Regions from separate parts of the Anaerobacillus sp. 63XJN7_5_ISO-PGPR-S23-430 genome, predicted to be linked through region 4. Evidence: predicted binding sites of a transcription regulator. Region 4 holds the regulator's gene; each other region holds the start of a gene.

Region 1 (2,205 bases), 1.1 Mb from region 4:
ACATTACAAAGCGATTTATTGAGGAAGGGCTTGGGTTCTCTTTTTTACCATGGTCATCTGTTCGGCGTGAGGTATTTGAAGGGAGAATTCTTCAAGTCGATACTGAGGAAATCAAACTGTCTGAGGTTCACACATACATGGTCTATCAACATCTTTCGGAGGAAACAGAAATATTTAAACAATTTATTGAGAAAAGCATGAATTAAGCCCGATCAGCGTCCTGATCGGGCTATCCTCTTATTTTCCGAGTGTGAAATAAGAGTGTGGGATGGTTGCGTGTCATAGATCCTAACGGCTAGCTTACACGCATGAGTAGTATGTGCGAAGTAAAATAAAGTATACACATTTAGTAAGTAGTTAGTCCCCAAACTTTCCACCCCTTTTCTTCTTTAGAAGCAAAGAGGTGCATGCGCACGGGGAGTTGAGAAGATTTCTTTGTGACGAGTACATCAATAAGGTAAGTGTGATTTGCGACTTTTTTTTCACAGGTTTTAACGGCTGGCGCGTAATAGGGTGACTTCTTTTTTAAAGGGGACATGCTAATGATTTGCCATGAATTTGTATCGGGAGTATTGGCCATTAAGCCTGAAAGAATCGTTGTAGCTTTCGTTGTAAGTCCTTTTGTTGATGCCGATTGATCTAGTGATGTTGGACACTTTCCTTGAATGAGCTGAATCGGACCAGCTGCATAAGCATGAATTGGTAAAAGAAGAAGTAAGAAAAGGAGACAGCTTACTGTACGTTTCATCAATTTATACCACCTTTCACCTTTACCGTGCCCGCTTAGTGAAAAATTATTCGTAATAATCGAATACATGTTCGGTTTATGGTACACTAATGGAAGAAGGAGGGATCGCCATTGCAGCCTTCAATTCAGAAGCGAACATCTCGGTCTATTTTAACAAAAGGTAGTGGATTTCTTAATGGATATAGTCACACTCTGAACCCTTACGCTGGATGTGCCTTCGGTTGTTCTTATTGCTATGTAAGAAGAATGCCTATTGCCCTTTTTAGGGAAGAGGATTGGGGAGAATGGGTAGATATTAAAGAAAACGCTGTGGATCTTGTGAAAAAAGAGATTCCGAAAGCTCGGAAAAAAGGAGAAGTATCGATTTTTATGTCTTCTTCGACAGATCCTTATCAGCCTATTGAATTTAAGACTGATTTAACAAGAGGATTACTTGAGGCTATGGTAGAAGAAATGCCTGATTTTCTATTTCTTCAAACCCGCTCTCCACTCGTCACTAGAGATATTGATTTGTTAAAAAAATTCGGCAAAAAGGTTCTGGTCAGTATGACAGTAGAAACAGACCTTGATTCAGTGCGCAAAATTTTTGCGCCATCAGCACCGCCAATTGCAGCAAGGTTAAAGGCGCTACAAACGTTACGAGCAAACGGTATTCCTGTACAAGCGGCAGTGGCACCACTTCTCCCGTGTTCTGAACATTTCCCTAAGAAGTTAGCTGAAGTAACGGATCGCCTCACGCTTGATGACTTTTTCATGGGTGATGGGAGCGGTGGTAAAAGAACAGAGCAGCTTGGCATTCGTAAGCTCTTTGAAGAAGCGGGTCTAGAAGGTTGGTATCAACGTAAAGCCTATTTGAAAATAAAGAAGCGATTACAGGACTTTTTTCCTGATAGCGCCATTTATATTTCTCAAGAAGGTTTTTCACCTCCAGACGAGGGCTAGTTTAAATAAATAATAACAAATAGGCTAGAGAATGTACCTCTAGCCTTATGTTGCCTACTTTACTTTAATTTTTCAGCCTTACCACTTAGAATTTTCAATTGGTCATTTTCATAACCAACCTGGTAAGTGACGTTGTATAGAGAAGTTGTTGTCTTCTTATCCTCGGTTCGTTCTTGTGCTTTAATAGTAGCTGTTACCTTTACTTGATCATTCGTTTGATTTAAACTTCCGGTCATATTTGAAACTTCCACGTCAAGGGTATGGATATAGCCACTTCGAAAATCTTCATACAGCATTTCACTCTGCCAGCGACTGCCAAGTAAGGAGTAGCCAGTGACATAGTCTTGAGTAGACAAGCTTTCATAGAAATATCCAATAAGATAGGTAGCATTATTTTTAAAGTCTTCTCCTGTGAGTCCCTGTGGTGTTGATACTTCTTCCTTACTTTCATCATCTACCGTTATTTCTACTGGGTCATCAGACCAATTTTTAATTTGCTCAATAACGTTGGGGAG
Region 2 (2,205 bases), 1.6 Mb from region 4:
ATGATGAAATAGCCCGTCCCTTAGTCAAATTTCTACATAAACTGTCTTATAGAGAGAGAAAAAGGAGGCAAATGCCATGGATTTAGCTGTATATGGAATTGCTTTGCTTCCAGTCATCATTGGAGTTGTACACCTTTTTAAGGTGTTTGGTTTTCCGGTAAGGTTCTTACCGATTCTTTCCATTGGAATCGGAATTGTAATGAGCCACATTTATGTTGAACCGGAAGACTTCAAAAAAGCCTTCTTTATAGGATTATGGCTTGGACTATGCGCTACTGGAATGCACTCAGGCTTCAAACACACGATGAGTGGAGCAATCAGCAAAGGACATGACGATGACAAAGATAAGCCCTGTTAGAAGGTAAGACTGATCGCAAGAAGAGTGGACGAGTTCTACTCTTCTTTTTTTTCTGTTCAAAATGAAGGATACTATTCATTCCCTGGATCTAAGCGAACAAAGATGACATTTATCATAAAAAAATCCCCTTCACACTAGCGAAAGGGATTGGAATTATGTATTTGGTGCGCCCGGAGGGATTCGAACCCCCGACTGACGCGGTACCGGAAACCACCGCTCTATCCGACTGAGCTACGGGCGCGCTTCATTAGCGCAAGGATTATTATACGATATGCCCCCTTTTTTTGCAAGGTGAATTTCATAGCTTCCAAGTGACGATCAATGAGTAATCAATAGTGTATAAGAGCATTTTATCTATACCATGTTAATGAACGCTGTTGCTTTTTTGCTCTGGTGAACGGTGAGATATTAACAATATTGGCCAAAGCTATTATCCAAACATTTCATTCATATCATAGAAAAGGTATCGCTTCAGTTCTTGACGTCTCACCTGTCTCATAGTAAAGTTATACCAAACATATGTTCTGTTAGGTGGGGATGATCATGTTCCAATTAAGTAAAGAAGAAACGAAGGCATTAAGAAACTACCTCTTACTTCCTTACCTGAAAAGAGTGCTGGAAATTGACACGAAATGGGTGAACCATTCGAAAATGAAACTTCCGCGCCCTTATCTGGAACTAATTCATGCCGCTATAACGTTAGCCTCCTCTGACTTAAAATGGGCAAAAGCAATGCTTCATGATAGAGGAATCCGCGTCTATATAGAAGATACGAAAGAAGATGTTGTGATTTGCAAAGTATATTGTCGAGGTTACAATCAAACATACCGCTATTCTTCCATTCAAATACGTAATCAGGTAGAAAGACGAATTTTAGCCTACTTTTTAGCAGACGATCGATTAAAAAAAAGGAACATTCGCTCTGTTTAAAATAAAGGGATGCGGGGAAAATGGGTGTATGTGGTTAAAGAAAAATCAAACCCTTTTCATCGTTTAAAAAATAGGACAGCACTTTATTTGACCTATACTGACCTTTTAGGTATGATGAACATACAGCAACTACATATTCCACAAATATAAGGGAGGAATTTAAAATGGTTTTAATTCCAACGGTAATTGAACAAACAAACCGCGGTGAGAGAGCGTACGACATTTATTCTCGTCTTCTTAAGGACCGTATTATTATGCTAGGAACAGCAATTGACGACAACGTATCAAACGCAGTCGTTGCACAACTTCTTTTCCTTGCTGCTGAAGACCCAGATAAAGACATCTCACTTTATATCAACAGCCCTGGTGGTTCAATCACTGCAGGTATGGCGATTTACGATACTATGCAATTCATTAAGCCAAAAGTATCAACAATCTGCATCGGTATGGCTGCTTCAATGGGTGCCTTCCTACTTGCTGCTGGTGAACCTGGTAAGCGCTATGCTCTACCAAACAGTGAAGTAATGATTCACCAACCGCTCGGTGGTACTCAAGGTCAGGCTTCTGACATTGAAATTCACGCAAAACGCATCATCCAAATGCGCGAGAAGCTAAACAAAATTCTTTCTGAGCGCACAGGTCAACCACTTGAAACAATCGATCGCGACACAGATCGTGACCGTTTCATGGAAGCGACTGAAGCGAAAGAATACGGCTTGATTGATGAAGTAATGGAAAAGAAAGCATAAGATAGACCCTAAAAAGCCTTTCCCTACATTGTTGGGAAAGGCTTTTTCTTTCTTAGAATAGGCGTTGTTTTTGAACCATCTGCTATTTGAGCAGCCAATGAACCACAATGGATGATCCCACTCTCTATAACTCTATTCTCTTAAGAATGTTTCGCAACGTTAACAATT
Region 3 (2,205 bases), 660 kb from region 4:
TGTTAAGATTCCGCCACCTCGCGTAGTGTCTTTCAAGTAATAAGTTGAAGAGGAGAGGAGCGTATTGAACGTTTTTTGATCACCAAGTACACCAGTTCCACTTGCCGTCTTAATTGTTCCGGTAACATTATCGCCACCACCTGGCTTGCCAACTCCTTCTTTTTTTGCTTCGTGTAGGGCGTTGAAGCTTGTTAGAACTTCACCACTTGTTGCATCAATTATGTATTGCCAGTTACCCGGTTCAGGCGAGAGGAAGTTCAAGGTCACATGGTAAGCATACGTTGCAGACTCCCCCTCGGTATAGACGACAAGGTTGGATTCGGGTTTTTGTTCATAGGCTGGTGAAAAACCGAGATCTTCTTCTGCTTTTTTAACGGCGTCCTGTTTCTTGAATTTTGTTGCTTTTTTAAGCTCTTTCTTCGACCCAAGGTCTGGAATAACTGTACCTGATACGGCTGTTAAAATACCACTTTCATCAACATGAGCCGTTTGAGTTGAACCATAAACAGGTGTTCCTTCATGAAGTTGTTGTAATCGAAAAACCGTGAAACCAAGATCGTCTTTTTCTTTTGATAGGATTTTAAAGGAATCCTTAGCAGAAGATCCACTAAACTTGTACAGGTTTTTCTGTTCGTTCAAGTAATCAAATAACACTTGATTGGCATTTTGAGAGCTTGCTTTTGTTAGTTTTCCTGAAACAAAAGAAGGTGTTCCTGTTTCTTTATTCATATTCGTATCTGCTGCTGCAAATGTTGAGGATGGTGCGAGCATGGTACTAACGAGCCCCACTGATAAACCGATTGAAAGTAAATTTTTTTTCTTTCCCATTCTATATCCCCCTCGTGATTAAGATGAGCTAACATTATCATAAAAGGTTTAATATTCAAACTATTTAAACTATTTTGATAGTTAAGACCTATCCTTTTGGATATAGTTATAGGGAGATATACCTGTTATTAAAAAGGGGATTGGTTCTTTAGACTCAGTAGGTCGTGTGCTCATAAACAAGGACGTGAATGACCATGTGAAATGGAATATACTGGTTCTTTTTCTGTGCGTTTATAGATTGATGCGCGAGTATTTCTACATCCCTATCTGTTAATGGAACAAGTGTAGGATCTCTAATCGGTATGTGCTTTGATGACTAACTTTCGAGTGAATAGCGTTAAGTTCATTATCGTTCTTCTTCCGGTATTTTTTCGTTACTTTAGAGAAAAGGGTGATGCTAAGTGAATCGTTTTATGATTGGAAGAAAGTACTTATTGTAAAGGGAACGTATATTCGGTTAAAATACGGGTATACATAAAGGGAACAAACGTTCTTTCATTTAGGAGAAGGGGGGATACAAATGGATTATTCTAAATTTCCAAAGAAAACAATCCTATGTATTGATATGAAAAGTTTTTATGCAAGTTGTTCAGCAGTAGAGATGGGGCTTGATCCACTTACGTGCTATCTCGCGGTTGTTGGTGATACCGAGCGACAGGGAAGTGTTGTGCTGGCGGCGTCTCCGGCACTAAAAAAGGAATTTGGAATACGAACAGGGAGCAGACTATTTGAAATTCCAAATAACAAAAACATTCGTATCGTTAATGCGAGAATGTCTTCATATTTGAAACAATCAATGGAAATAACGAGGCTTTTTCATCGTTATGTACCATCAGAATGTATCCATACGTATAGCGTTGATGAATCGTTTTTGCAGGTTGATGGGACAGAACGACTTTGGGGAAACAAATTTGAAGTAGCTCACAAGATCAAAAATGAAATAAGAGAGACATTCGGATTACCATGCGCCATAGGGATCGGGCCAAATCTTTTAATGGCAAAGCTTTGTCTTGATCTGGAAGCGAAAGAAAAAGGGATTGCAGAATGGACTTATGAAGATATTCCTAAAAAACTCTGGCCGCTTTCCCCGCTAAGTCAAATGTGGGGTATTGGATCGCGTGTCGAGCGAACGTTAAATCGCATGGGGATTATGAATGTAAAGCAGCTTGCGCATTACCCGCTACATCTACTAGAAGAAAAATTCGGTATTATGGGAAATCAGCTCTATCATCATGCGTGGGGCATCGATCTTTCTGAAATGGGTGCGCCGATTATGCAGGGACAGATTAGCTATGGGAAAAGCCAAATTTTGTTACGAGATTACCATGACGAAAAAGACATTCAACACGTCATTCTTGAGATGAGTGAAGAAGTTGC
Region 4 (2,205 bases):
TCCATTCCACGTTTAATTTTCAGATTATGAAGCTTGCGCTGAAATTCTTCAACGATACTAACGATCTCAAGAACCATCGAATCAGATTCCGACAATTGAAGTTCTCCGTTTTGATTCACTGTATAAATCGTCCCTCCATATTTATGGACGGCATGTAGAAGAGCGATCTTTGCATTCCCTCTCCCAAGTCTTGTTTCATCTTGAATGAGCAATGCCTCAACATGCCCCTCTTTCAATAAGTCAAGCACCTCAAGTATGCCATCACGATCAATGTCATACCCGCTGTGCTTTTCTTCAATCAAGCGCTGTATAATAAAACCTGACTGTGATGCAAATCGTTGTAGTTCTTCTTTTTGCCTGGCAAGAGAAGACTCCTGTGCTTCTTTCTTTGTGCTTACCCGACAATAAATAACGGCGTTCATACTTTATTCTTTACCCCCAAGTGCGGTAGCGTTCGCTTCAACAGGGATGATGAGAGTATCTCCTGCTGTAATTCGGTTTGCATCAATGCTATTCACTTCTTCAACCCAACTGACGAACTTCCGATCAGACAACTCATGAGCAGTACGGTATTCTTCCGCAATTTCTAAAACAGTATCTCCCTGCTCCAATTGTACCGTTGTATAACGATCATACTCCTCAGCTGCAGCTGTTCGCAAAGATAGAAACACAATAATTAACACAGCTACAAAAGATATAATGACAAGAAAATCAACTCCAGACAAGCCCCCAGCTTGCTTTCTCATCCCAATCACCCCATATGCGAATATTTGTTCTGTTTTTAGTATATCAGAACCTCTGTTCGTGTCAACTAATTTCTTCGAACTTATGTTTGTATGCGAACAAAAATTCTGGTATACTACTAACAAATAGATAGATTGGAACGAGGTGCCAGATATTATGAAACTATCAAAGCGTCAGCAGGACATTCTGGACTTTATTAAAGTCGAAGTTAAGCAAAAGGGTTATCCACCCTCCGTAAGAGAAATTGGCGAAGCTGTTGGACTTGCTTCAAGCTCCACTGTCCATGGCCACCTGGCAAGACTCGAGAAAAAAGGGTATATCAGACGAGACCCAACAAAACCAAGAGCCATCGAAGTGCTTGGTCTTGATGAAACGATCGATATTCCTCGTCAACATACTGTAAACGTTCCCGTCATTGGTAAAGTAACTGCTGGTCAACCCATCACTGCCATTGAAAATGTAGAAGAATACTTCCCGCTTCCAGAACAGTTTGCACAGGATGAAGAACATACCTTTATTCTAGTGATTGAAGGGGATAGTATGATCGAAGCTGGTATTTATAACGGTGATATGGTTATTGTGAAGCAACAACCAACTGCAAATAACGGTGATATTGTTGTCGCGATGACAGATGAAGCTGAAGCAACTGTTAAACGATTCTTTAAAGAAAGCAACTACTTCCGACTTCAACCGGAAAACTCATCGATGGAACCGATCATTCTTGATTCCGTTTCTATTCTTGGTAAAGTAATTGGGGTCTTTCGCTCCATTCACTAGAAGCGCTGCGTGCGCTTCTTTTTTTATGTTATATAAGCTTTCTGGGCTATATCAATACGAGCTTCTTCTCTTCTTTTATTTATTAACCCCTCCGTCTGTGTAAATGATCGCAGTTTGAAGAGCATAGGGGTGTAGCTTTACATTACAACCAACCTCACCTACCTACTTTTAACTCTTAAAGGCTATACAAAACCGCCCTTCATTTAAATAAAGGGCGGTTTTGTATACTTCTAACATAATTCTTAAACGGTTACTTTTCAGCAGCCTCTGAAGCCGCTATAACTAATTCAACTGTTTGATCTACTGTCGCCTGACGGAACTTTTGGAACTCATCAGTGATATAAACGGAAGGATCTTCAGGATAGTACTCCTGAGCGGCTACGTGAAGGTGTCCACCCGGAATATCATAAGCTCCTATCCCAATTCGCACGCGATTGGATCGGTACTGACTTTCATTCGATAAGTAGCTTCCGCCTCCTCCTTTACGAGCTTTTGATCCTTCAGTCGGACCCCCTTCATGGCACTCATACGGTTTATCACGATATTCTGGTGCGAGCCATTCGCATACTTCATCGCCTCTTTCTACCGGCCATGGTCCAGTATTGGCTGCAATCATTTCCTTGTAAGGAAGCGTTGTTTCAATAAATTCCGGCAGTTTTTCAGGCATCGGCCAATTGCTCACTG

What was found. Region 4 encodes LexA, which represses DNA repair genes until DNA is damaged. Its sites were predicted from a motif close to CGAACATATGTTCG; they were not measured.
Region 1: AC0VYJ_RS04300 (SPL family radical SAM protein) is a predicted target of LexA. The motif match lies at 809-822, and genes of this name have one in related genera.
Region 2: AC0VYJ_RS18440 (YhjD family protein) is a predicted target of LexA. The motif match lies at 871-884, and genes of this name have one in related genera.
Region 3: AC0VYJ_RS13710 (Y-family DNA polymerase) is a predicted target of LexA. The motif match lies at 1,271-1,284, and genes of this name have one in related genera.

The regions. Positions count from the first base shown of each region.
Region 1 covers NZ_CM149686.1:793,605-795,809, forward strand. Annotated here, with positions in the region: gene AC0VYJ_RS04290 (LysR family transcriptional regulator) at 1-206, shown strand, start outside; gene AC0VYJ_RS04295 (hypothetical protein) at 347-748, opposite strand; gene AC0VYJ_RS04300 (SPL family radical SAM protein) at 860-1,690, shown strand; gene AC0VYJ_RS04305 (S1C family serine protease) at 1,750-2,205, opposite strand, start outside.
Region 2 covers NZ_CM149686.1:3,520,971-3,523,175, forward strand. Annotated here, with positions in the region: gene AC0VYJ_RS18430 (hypothetical protein) at 77-358, shown strand; tRNA gene AC0VYJ_RS18435 (tRNA-Arg) at 521-599, opposite strand; gene AC0VYJ_RS18440 (YhjD family protein) at 902-1,288, shown strand; gene clpP (ATP-dependent Clp endopeptidase proteolytic subunit ClpP) at 1,453-2,037, shown strand.
Region 3 covers NZ_CM149686.1:2,597,768-2,599,972, reverse strand. Annotated here, with positions in the region: gene AC0VYJ_RS13715 (M4 family metallopeptidase) at 1-828, opposite strand, end outside; gene AC0VYJ_RS13710 (Y-family DNA polymerase) at 1,349-2,205, shown strand, end outside.
Region 4 covers NZ_CM149686.1:1,937,849-1,940,053, reverse strand. Annotated here, with positions in the region: gene AC0VYJ_RS10395 (YneB family resolvase-like protein) at 1-422, opposite strand, end outside; gene yneA (cell division suppressor protein YneA) at 426-746, opposite strand; gene lexA (transcriptional repressor LexA) at 898-1,521, shown strand; gene AC0VYJ_RS10380 (hypothetical protein) at 1,772-2,205, opposite strand, start outside.